DNA from 2 places in the Pseudomonas sp. LB3P93 genome. Region 1 is predicted to be linked to the other one. Evidence: riboswitches for the same ligand, from Rfam matches in the RefSeq annotation. Region 1 holds a riboswitch; the other holds the start of a gene.

What was found. A riboswitch is a leader RNA that binds a small molecule or an ion and turns the genes downstream of it on or off. The one in region 1 is predicted to bind cobalamin.
Region 2: another riboswitch for cobalamin. It lies ahead of cobO (cob(I)yrinic acid a,c-diamide adenosyltransferase); the one in region 1 lies ahead of cobW (cobalamin biosynthesis protein CobW).

Annotation. Positions count from the first base shown of each region.
Region 1 covers NZ_CM142713.1:2,946,639-2,951,046, reverse strand. Annotated here, with positions in the region: gene cobN (cobaltochelatase subunit CobN) at 1-850, opposite strand, end outside; gene cobW (cobalamin biosynthesis protein CobW) at 854-1,915, opposite strand; cobalamin riboswitch at 2,014-2,225, opposite strand; cobalamin riboswitch at 2,454-2,681, shown strand; gene ACYZT8_RS13375 (CbtB domain-containing protein) at 2,801-2,992, shown strand; gene ACYZT8_RS13370 (CbtA family protein) at 3,004-3,708, shown strand; gene ACYZT8_RS13365 (cobalamin biosynthesis protein) at 3,705-4,118, shown strand; gene cobM (precorrin-4 C(11)-methyltransferase) at 4,217-4,408, shown strand, end outside.
Region 2 covers NZ_CM142713.1:1,911,087-1,915,494, reverse strand. Annotated here, with positions in the region: gene ACYZT8_RS08530 (cobyrinate a,c-diamide synthase) at 1-1,189, opposite strand, end outside; gene cobO (cob(I)yrinic acid a,c-diamide adenosyltransferase) at 1,186-1,797, opposite strand; cobalamin riboswitch at 1,878-2,107, opposite strand; gene ACYZT8_RS08520 (hypothetical protein) at 2,262-2,858, shown strand; gene ACYZT8_RS08515 (PQQ-dependent sugar dehydrogenase) at 2,927-4,240, shown strand; gene ACYZT8_RS08510 (O-methyltransferase) at 4,361-4,408, opposite strand, start outside.

The DNA.
Region 1 (4,408 bases):
TGCGGCGAAACGGTCGCAAGTGCGGCGCTTCGGGGCTGGACTGGGCGAAACCGGTGGTGTTGAGAATCACCCCCGCCTCGACTTCATCCAGCAGGTCCTCAACCACCGTCAGGCAGCCGGGCTCTTTCAGACTGGCCAGTGCAATCGGCAAAGGGTTGAGGCCCGCTGCCTGTAAACGCTGGCAGAAAACATCGATAAAAGCGGTGTTCGCCGCCTGCAAATGCGAGCGGTAAAACAGCACCGCCGCCACCGGTTGACCGGCCTGCCAGTCGGCTTGCCAATCGCTCAATTCAGCGGGGCTTTTGTGCGGGTGGTAAATCGCCGTGCGCGGCAGGGTTTGCGGCTCGCCCCACACGTAATCGCGATCCAGCCAGCGAGTGGCCAGGCAGCGGAAAAAATCCAGGGCATTGGCCATGCCGCCCTGACGCAAAAATTGCCAGAGGCGGTCGCGGTCGTCGGCAGACACGGTGCTGAGGTCGCTGAGTTCCGGGTCCGGGCGATCATCGCCGGGCACCAGAATCAGCTGCACGCCGCGTTGGGACAACTCCACCAGACGCTCGACACCGTAACGCCAATAGGCGATGCCGCCGTGCAGCGAAATCAGAATCACCTTGGCGTGGCGCAGCACTTCGTCGACATACAGGTCGACCGACGCATGATTCTGCACCTGCATCGGGTTGGCCAGGCGCACGCTTGGGTAATCGTCCGGCAACTGCTGCGCCGCTTCGGCGAGCAGCGCCAGGCTTGAGTCACCGCTGCACAGGATCACCAGCTCGGCGGGGGTTTGTCCAAGGTCGGCAATGTTGTCATCCGACACGAAACCGCCGGGCTGGGTCCTGAGCAGGTGCATGGCTTAAGCGCTGAGTGCAGCGCGCAATTGCGCTTCGAGCAGAGCGGCGTCCAGTTCCTGGCCGATCAGCACCAAACGTGTGGTACGCGCTTCATCGGCGCCCCACTGACGGTCGAAATGCTTGTCGAAACGCGTGCCCACGCCCTGGATCAGCAGGCGCATCGGTTTGTTCGGGATCGCCGCGAAACCTTTGACCCGAAGGATGCCGTGCTGGACCACCAATTGGGTCAGCGCGTCCAGCAGCAGGCTTTCGTCGGCTTGCGGCAGCTCGATGGAGATCGAATCGAAGGCGTCGTGATCGTGATCGTCCTCGCCTTCGTGGTGGTGATCGTGATGGCTGTGACGGCTGTCGATGTGTTCTTCGGAACCGGCACCGAGGCCGATCAGCACGTCCAGTGGCACGCGGCCGCTGCTGGCTTCGATGACTTTTACCGCTGGCGGCAGCTCTTCGGCGACTTCCAGGCGTACGCGGGCCAGGTCTTCAGGGCTGATCAAGTCGGCCTTGTTGAGGATCACCAGGTCGGCGCTCGCCAGTTGGTCGGCGAACAGTTCGTGCAGCGGCGATTCGTGGTCCAGGTTCGGGTCGAGTTTGCGCTGGGCATCGACCTGATCCGGGAACGCGGCGAAGGTGCCGGCAGCAACGGCCGGGCTGTCGACCACGGTGATGACCGCGTCAACGGTGCAGGCGCTGCGGATTTCCGGCCACTGGAAGGCTTGAACCAAAGGCTTTGGCAGGGCCAGGCCCGAGGTTTCGATCAGGATGTGGTCGAGGTCGCCGCGACGGGCGACGAGTTCGCGCATCACCGGAAAGAATTCTTCCTGGACGGTGCAGCACAGGCAGCCGTTGGCCAGCTCGTAGACGCGGCCGTTGGCTTCTTCTTCAGTGCAGCCGATGGAGCACTGCTTGAGGATTTCGCCGTCGATGCCCAGTTCGCCAAACTCATTGACGATCACCGCGATGCGGCGGCCCTGAGCGTTGTCGAGCATGTGCCGCAGCAAGGTGGTTTTGCCGGAGCCGAGGAAGCCGGTAACGATGGTGACGGGGAGTTTGGCCAGTGTTTTCATCGGATGCCCTTTGGCAAGGTGGCGGGCATACGGGACGACAATCGCTGCGACGGGCGCGCGCGGAAGAGTTCGCCACCGGATCACCCCGCCCGGTTGTAGTGAGAATCTGTGTCGAGGCAGGTCTCCTGGCTGACGGTGTGCCAATGGCAGACTGGCATTCGCTGCGCCTTCCCGCGAACCCGTTGGACTGGGTTTGCAGTGGCGTGGCAGCGAACATCACCGTTCACAGTTGCGGGGGCAGCCGCGGCATCGACCGCGTTCCCTTCTTAGCTTCGGCAAATGCCGAAGAACCTCGAAAGCGCAAGGCTACGCATCGTCTTGGGGCGGGTCAATGTCTCGTGAGGCCTCACGCCCCCTTGTGGCGAGGGAGCTTGCTCCCGCTCGGTGGCGAAGCCGTCGCAAAACCTGCTTGCGAGCTATGCCTGAAGGAATGCCAGGGGTCGCTTCGCAACCCAGCGGGAGCAAGCTCCCTCGCCACAGGTATTGGGTGTCAACTGAGAACCCATGCCAATTGACGCCAAACCCCCGCCCATGCTCTCCTACACGCCTTGTTACGGGTGCCCTTCACAGGGTGAAACGGGAAACCGGTGAATCATGTGCTTTACTCAAAGCCATGTCAGTCCGGTGCTGCCCCCGCAACGGTAAGCGAGCGAAGCGTCAGATCCACTGTGCCAGCAGTTCGGCATGGGAAGGTGATGCTTGCAGGTTCAGGCGCAAGCCTTGGCCCCTCGTGAGCCCGGAGACCGGCCCGCAACACAAAGTGACCGTTACGATCACTGAATAACAAACCCGCGGTGGGCGGGCGCTGTTGAACCTCTGCGTGCCCGACTCGCAGGGGTCTTCCATGCGCTCTATTCACCCGCTGACAGACCAGAGGGAAGCGCCATGTCGATCATCAGTAGCACCGGCCACAGCACCGCCAGCACCACCACGACCCTGACCCAACGCCTGACCGCTGCCGTTTGCGCATCGATCCTGGGCGCGTGCCTGGTGTATTTCGCCGGTTTCTCGCACATCGAAGCGGTCCACAACGCTGCGCACGATACCCGTCACAGCTCCGCCTTTCCGTGCCATTGAGACCTGCCGACATGATCAAGCGTATTGCGCAAACTGCAGGTTTCACCGGGCTGCTGGCCGCCCTGTTGCTGACCCTGCTGCAAAGCTTCTGGGTCGCTCCGCTGATTCTGCAGGCCGAAACCTACGAAAAATCCGAGCCGGCCGCTGTTGAAGTTCATGAACACGCCGCGGGTGTCGCCGCTCACACTCACGATGCCGAAGCCTGGGAACCGGAAGATGGCTGGCAGCGCGTGTTGTCGACCACGGGCGGCAACCTGGTGGTAGCCGTCGGTTTCGCCCTGATGCTCGCCGGTCTCTACACCCTGCGTGCACCGACCAAAACCTCGCAGGGCTTGCTCTGGGGCCTGGCCGGTTACGCAACCTTCGTGCTGGCGCCGACCCTCGGCCTGCCGCCTGAACTGCCGGGCACAGCCGCGGCCGATCTGGCGCAACGGCAACTCTGGTGGATCTGCACGGCCGCTTCAACGGCTGTCGGCATTGCGCTGATCGTGTTCAGCCGTCACTGGCTGATGAAGATCCTGGGCGTGGCGATTCTCGCTGCTCCGCATGTGATCGGCGCGCCGCAACCGGAAGTGCACTCGATGCTGGCTCCGGAAGCTCTGGAAGCGCAGTTCAAAATCGCTTCGCAGCTGACCAACGTCGCGTTCTGGCTGGCCCTGGGCCTGATCAGCGCGTGGTTGTTCCGCCGCAAAAACGACGGCCAATACCACGCATGACGGATGCCAGCACAGCGCCGACTTTAGTCGTCGGCCTGGGCTGCCAGCGCGGCTGCCCCGCCAGCACGCTGCGGGCGTTGCTCGATCAGGCATTACAGGCGCATAAAATCGGACTTCACCAGATCAAGGCCCTGGCCAGCATCGACCTGAAGCGTGATGAGCCAGGCCTGGTCGAACTCGCCGCACAACTTGGGTTAGAAGTGATGTATTTCAGCAGTGAGCAACTGCAAGGTTACAAAGCGCAACTCAGCCATCATTCGGACATCGCGTTCGAACGCACCGGCTGCTACGGCGTGGCGGAAAGTGCCGCCCTGGCCTTGGCCGAACAGCTGGCCCAGGCACCGGCGAAACTGCTGATTTGCCGACAAAAATACGCCCAGGCCACCCTGGCATTGGCCTGCGTTGCGTAAGATCCCCGATAATCCCCGCCTTCGATCATGAGCAATCTTCATCTGAAGCCTTGCCCACGCCCTTTTTCTGACAGACTCTTTTTTCAAAGGAACGGACGATGACCGTCTACTTCATTGGCGCAGGTCCCGGCGACCCGGAACTGATCACCGTCAAAGGCCAACGGCTGATTCGCAGTTGCCCGGTGATCATCTATGCCGGCTCTTTAGTGCCCGCCGCCGTGCTGGAAGGCCATTGTGCCGAACAGGTGGTCAACAGCGCCGAATTGCATCTGGAGCAGATCATCGAACTG
Region 2 (4,408 bases), 1.0 Mb from region 1:
CGCCATTCGGGCTCAGCCCACGAGCAATCGGCTCAAGCTCGGTGCTGGTCAGCGAGTGGTGATACGTATGCCCGCGCAACGAACCTTCCGGCAACTCCACCGCTTGCAACGCCAGCGCTGCCAGACGTTTCTGCATCACCGCATCACCGGCCAGCAAACCGACCAGTTCAGCGCGAATGCCTTCGACGTCGGTCAACGAATCAAGCAGGTACAACATCCCGCCACACTCAGCGAGCAAAGGCTTGCCGGCGGCATGATGGGCGCGGATCGCATTCAGCATCGAGGTGTTCTGTGACAGCGCCACATGGTGCAATTCTGGATAACCGCCTGGCAGATAAAGGCTGTCAGCCTCCGGCAAATCAGCTTCGCGGATCGGCGAGAAGAACAGCAGTTCGGCGCCCATCGCTTGCAGCAAATCCAGGCTCGCGCCGTAGGTGAAGGCGAACGCTTCATCACGGGCCACCGCGATTCGCACGCCTTTCAATAGCGGTTCAGCGACAATCGTTTCAGGCGCCGCGAATTCCACGGCGGGCGGCAGCGTCACATCGCAACTGCTGGCCAGCGATTCGGCCGCCGCATCGAGGCGCAGGTCGAGATCGTTCAACTCGCTGGCCTGGACCAGACCGAGATGACGACTCGGCAATTCGATTCCGGTCTCGCGCGACAACGCGCCGTACCAGCGCAAACCTTCGGTCAGGCTGCCTTCGAGCAATTGCGCATGACGCAACGTGCCCACACGGTTGGCCAGCACACCGGCAAACGGCAAGTCCGGCTGATACTTCGCCAACCCCAACGCCAGCGCACCAAACGTCTGCGCCATGGCCGTGCCGTCGATCACACCGAGCACCGGCACACCGAAGTGCCGCGCCAGGTCGGCGCTGGACGGCGTGCCGTCGAACAGCCCCATGACGCCTTCGATGAGGATCAAATCTGCTTCACCGGCGGCTTCCCACAACAGTCGACGACTTTCCTGTTCGCCGACCATCCACATGTCCAGTTGATACACCGGCGCACCGCTGGCGCGCTCGAGAATCATCGGGTCGAGAAAGTCCGGGCCGCACTTGAACACGCGAACCTTGCGCCCCTGATTGCGATGCAAACGGGCCAGCGCGGCGGTGACGGTGGTCTTGCCCTGACCGGAGGCCGGCGCGGCGATCAGCACCGCCGGGCAATGACGTGGCTGATTCACAGCTCGACGCCTTTTTGCGCTTTGATCCCGGCCTGGAACGCGTGCTTGATCACACCCATTTCGGTGACCGTATCGGCCAGCTCGATCATCTCCGGCTTGGCGCCGCGACCGGTGACCACCACGTGTTGCATCGGCGGACGCGCCTGCAAGTCAGTGAGCACTTGATCGAGGTCGAGATAACCGTGCTTGAGGGCAATGTTCAACTCATCCAGCACCACCAGACCGATCGACGGATCGCGCAGCAATTCACGGGACACTTCCCAGGCAGCTTCGGCGGCGGCGATGTCACGCTGGCGGTCCTGGGTTTCCCAGGTGAAGCCCTCGCCCATCACATGAAAACGCACCTGCTCCGGAAAGCGGCGGAAGAACAGCTCTTCGCCGGTGCTGTTGCGGCCCTTGATGAACTGCACCACGCCGCACTGCATGCCATGGCCCATGGACCGGGCGAGCATGCCGAAGGCCGAGCTGCTCTTGCCTTTGCCATTGCCGGTCAGCACCAGCAGCAGGCCGCACTCATTCGGCGAGTTGGCGATGCGTTCGTCGATCACGGCTTTTTTGCGCTGCATGCGCGCCAGATGGCGTTCGTCACGATCGGGGGAATCAGTCATGGGGAGCTCTCCGTTGAGGCTGGATAACGGCGGGCAGGCACAAGAATAGACGGCAAGAAGCCTGGCATCGCCCACCGTGATGCCGTTGGATGAATCAGGCCGGTCTCCGGGCTCATGAGCGGCTTGCGCCGGACTGCGCGCCTTCCCATGTCGTCGACACAGTGGCTCAAGGCGCAGTCTTCACTCATTTACCGTTGCGGGGGCAGCGCCGGGATCATGACACTTCGTCGCTTGAAGGTAGTCACTCACCGGCTTCCCTGTTTCACTCTGTCGGCCACCGCCACAGAGCACCTGAAACAAGCCGCGAAGGTTAGAGGGTTGGGGGTGGAGCGTCAATTGAAGACAAAGCGCGGGCGAGCGATATACTGCCGCCGATTAATTTTCTGACACCCGACTTGCACCACACTGTCAGCAGTGATATCAACGCGCCACAACCCAACATCACAATTACAAGGGTAAGCAACATGCAAGGCATGATCATCAGCAATCCGAAGCTGGAATTCCTGCGGCCGGTGCTGGAACGCTGGTTTGACTGTATCGACCGCTACAACGTCGTGCGCGGCGATAACGATACCCCTTACTGGTACGACGAAAAAGCCAATCTCGGCCTGCTCTCCGCCGCGGCCTGGATGGCGGAAATGGTCACGCTGCAACAAGCGCCGACGCGCAAGCAGAACGAAGAAGGTGAACGCAACGGTCGCGCCGACCTGCTTATCGCCACTCCTGAAGCCACCGCCGAACAACGCGCCTACCTTCAAGCCACTCAACGCTGGCCGCGGGTCAATAGCCTGAACCTGACTCAGGCACTGCAGGAGATCACCAGCGAGGCCAAGCGGATCAGCTACGCCAGCGACCTGAAACTCGGTTGCCTGTTCGTTGCGCCGCAAAAAGCTCAGCAGAGTGCTACACCGGAAGAACTCCAGGACATGCTCGACGACCTGCAAAAGGAACCCAGCTGCGCCGTAGCCTGGTATTTCCCGTACGCCTACCGCAAGCTGCGCAATGAAGCCGGCAACTACCATCCCGGCATCGCTGTCCTGCTCAAGGAAGCCCGCGGCTGACGGGTTGAACCATCGAACGTCTACTCTTCTCTATGATTACGTCAATGCATTCATAGGGAAGATCAGTAATGCGCAAACCCCAGCTCGTTTTCATCATCGCGCTCGCCGGAGGGCTCGCCGCCTGTGGTGAAACCTCCAGCCTGCAAGTCTCGGACGGCACAGGCCCGTCGCCCAAGCTGCCAGAACCGAATAAAACCCTGATCCCGACGGTGAACATCGCCCCGGCGATCGGCTGGCCTGAAGGTAAGAAACCCGTCGCCGCGGCAGGGACTCAAGTGGCGGCATTTGCCGAAGGGCTCGATCACCCGCGCTGGCTTTACGTGCTGCCCAACGGCGACGTGCTGGTGGCCGAAACCAACGCGCCACCGAAACCCGATGACGGCAAAGGCATTCGCGACTGGGTCATGGGCAAGGTCATGGGGCGTGCCGGTGCCGGCGTCCCCAGCCCGAACCGCATCACGCTGCTGCGGGACAAGGACCACGACGGCATCGCCGAAACCCGCACGGTGTTCCTGGAAAACCTCAACTCGCCGTTCGGCATGACCCTGGTCGGCAATGACCTGTACGTCGCCGACACCGATCGTCTGCTGCGCTTTCACTATGAAAACGGCAACACGGCGATCAAGTCGCCGCCGATCAAGGTGGTCGACCTGCCGGGTGGTACGCTGAATCACCACTGGACCAAAAACGTTATCGCCAGCAAGGACGGCAGCAAGCTGTACGTCACGGTCGGCTCCAACAGCAACGTCGGCGAAAACGGCCTGGATCAGGAAGAAGGTCGCGCGGCGATCTGGGAAGTGGATCGTGCTACCGGTAATCACCGGATCTTCGCCTCGGGGATTCGCAATCCAAACGGCCTGGCCTGGGAACCTCAGACCGGCGCACTGTGGACGGCGGTCAATGAACGTGACGAAATCGGTAGCGATCTCGTGCCGGACTACATCACTTCAGTGAAGGACGGCGGGTTCTACGGTTGGCCCTTCAGCTATTACGGCCAGCACGTGGATATTCGCGTCGAGCCGCAAAACCCGGATCTGGTAGCCAAGGCCATTGCGCCGGACTACGCAGTCGGCCCGCATACCGCGTCGCTGGGCCTGTCGTTTGCCGAGGGCAACACACTTCCTGCGCAATTCAAGGAAGGTGCCTTCATCGGCCAGCACGGCTCGTGGAACCGCAAGCCGCACAGTGGTTATAAAGTGATTTTCGTCCCGTTCGCGGGCGGTAAGCCGACCGGGCAACCGATTGATGTGCTCACGGGTTTCCTCAATGCGGATGAGAAAGCCATGGGCCGGCCTGTGGGCGTGGTGATTGATCAGCAGGGAGGCTTGCTGGTGGCCGATGATGTGGGGAACAAGGTGTGGCGGGTGTCGACCGCGAAGTAACTGCAACACACACCTAACCTGTGGGAGCGGGCTTGCCCGCGATGAGGTCGGCACATTCAACATCGATGCTGCCTGATCCACCGCAATCGCGGGCAAGCCCGCTCCCACAAGGACCGCGTTTTAGCGTTTGCGGCAGAGCGTCAATCCATCCCCCAACGGCAACAACGA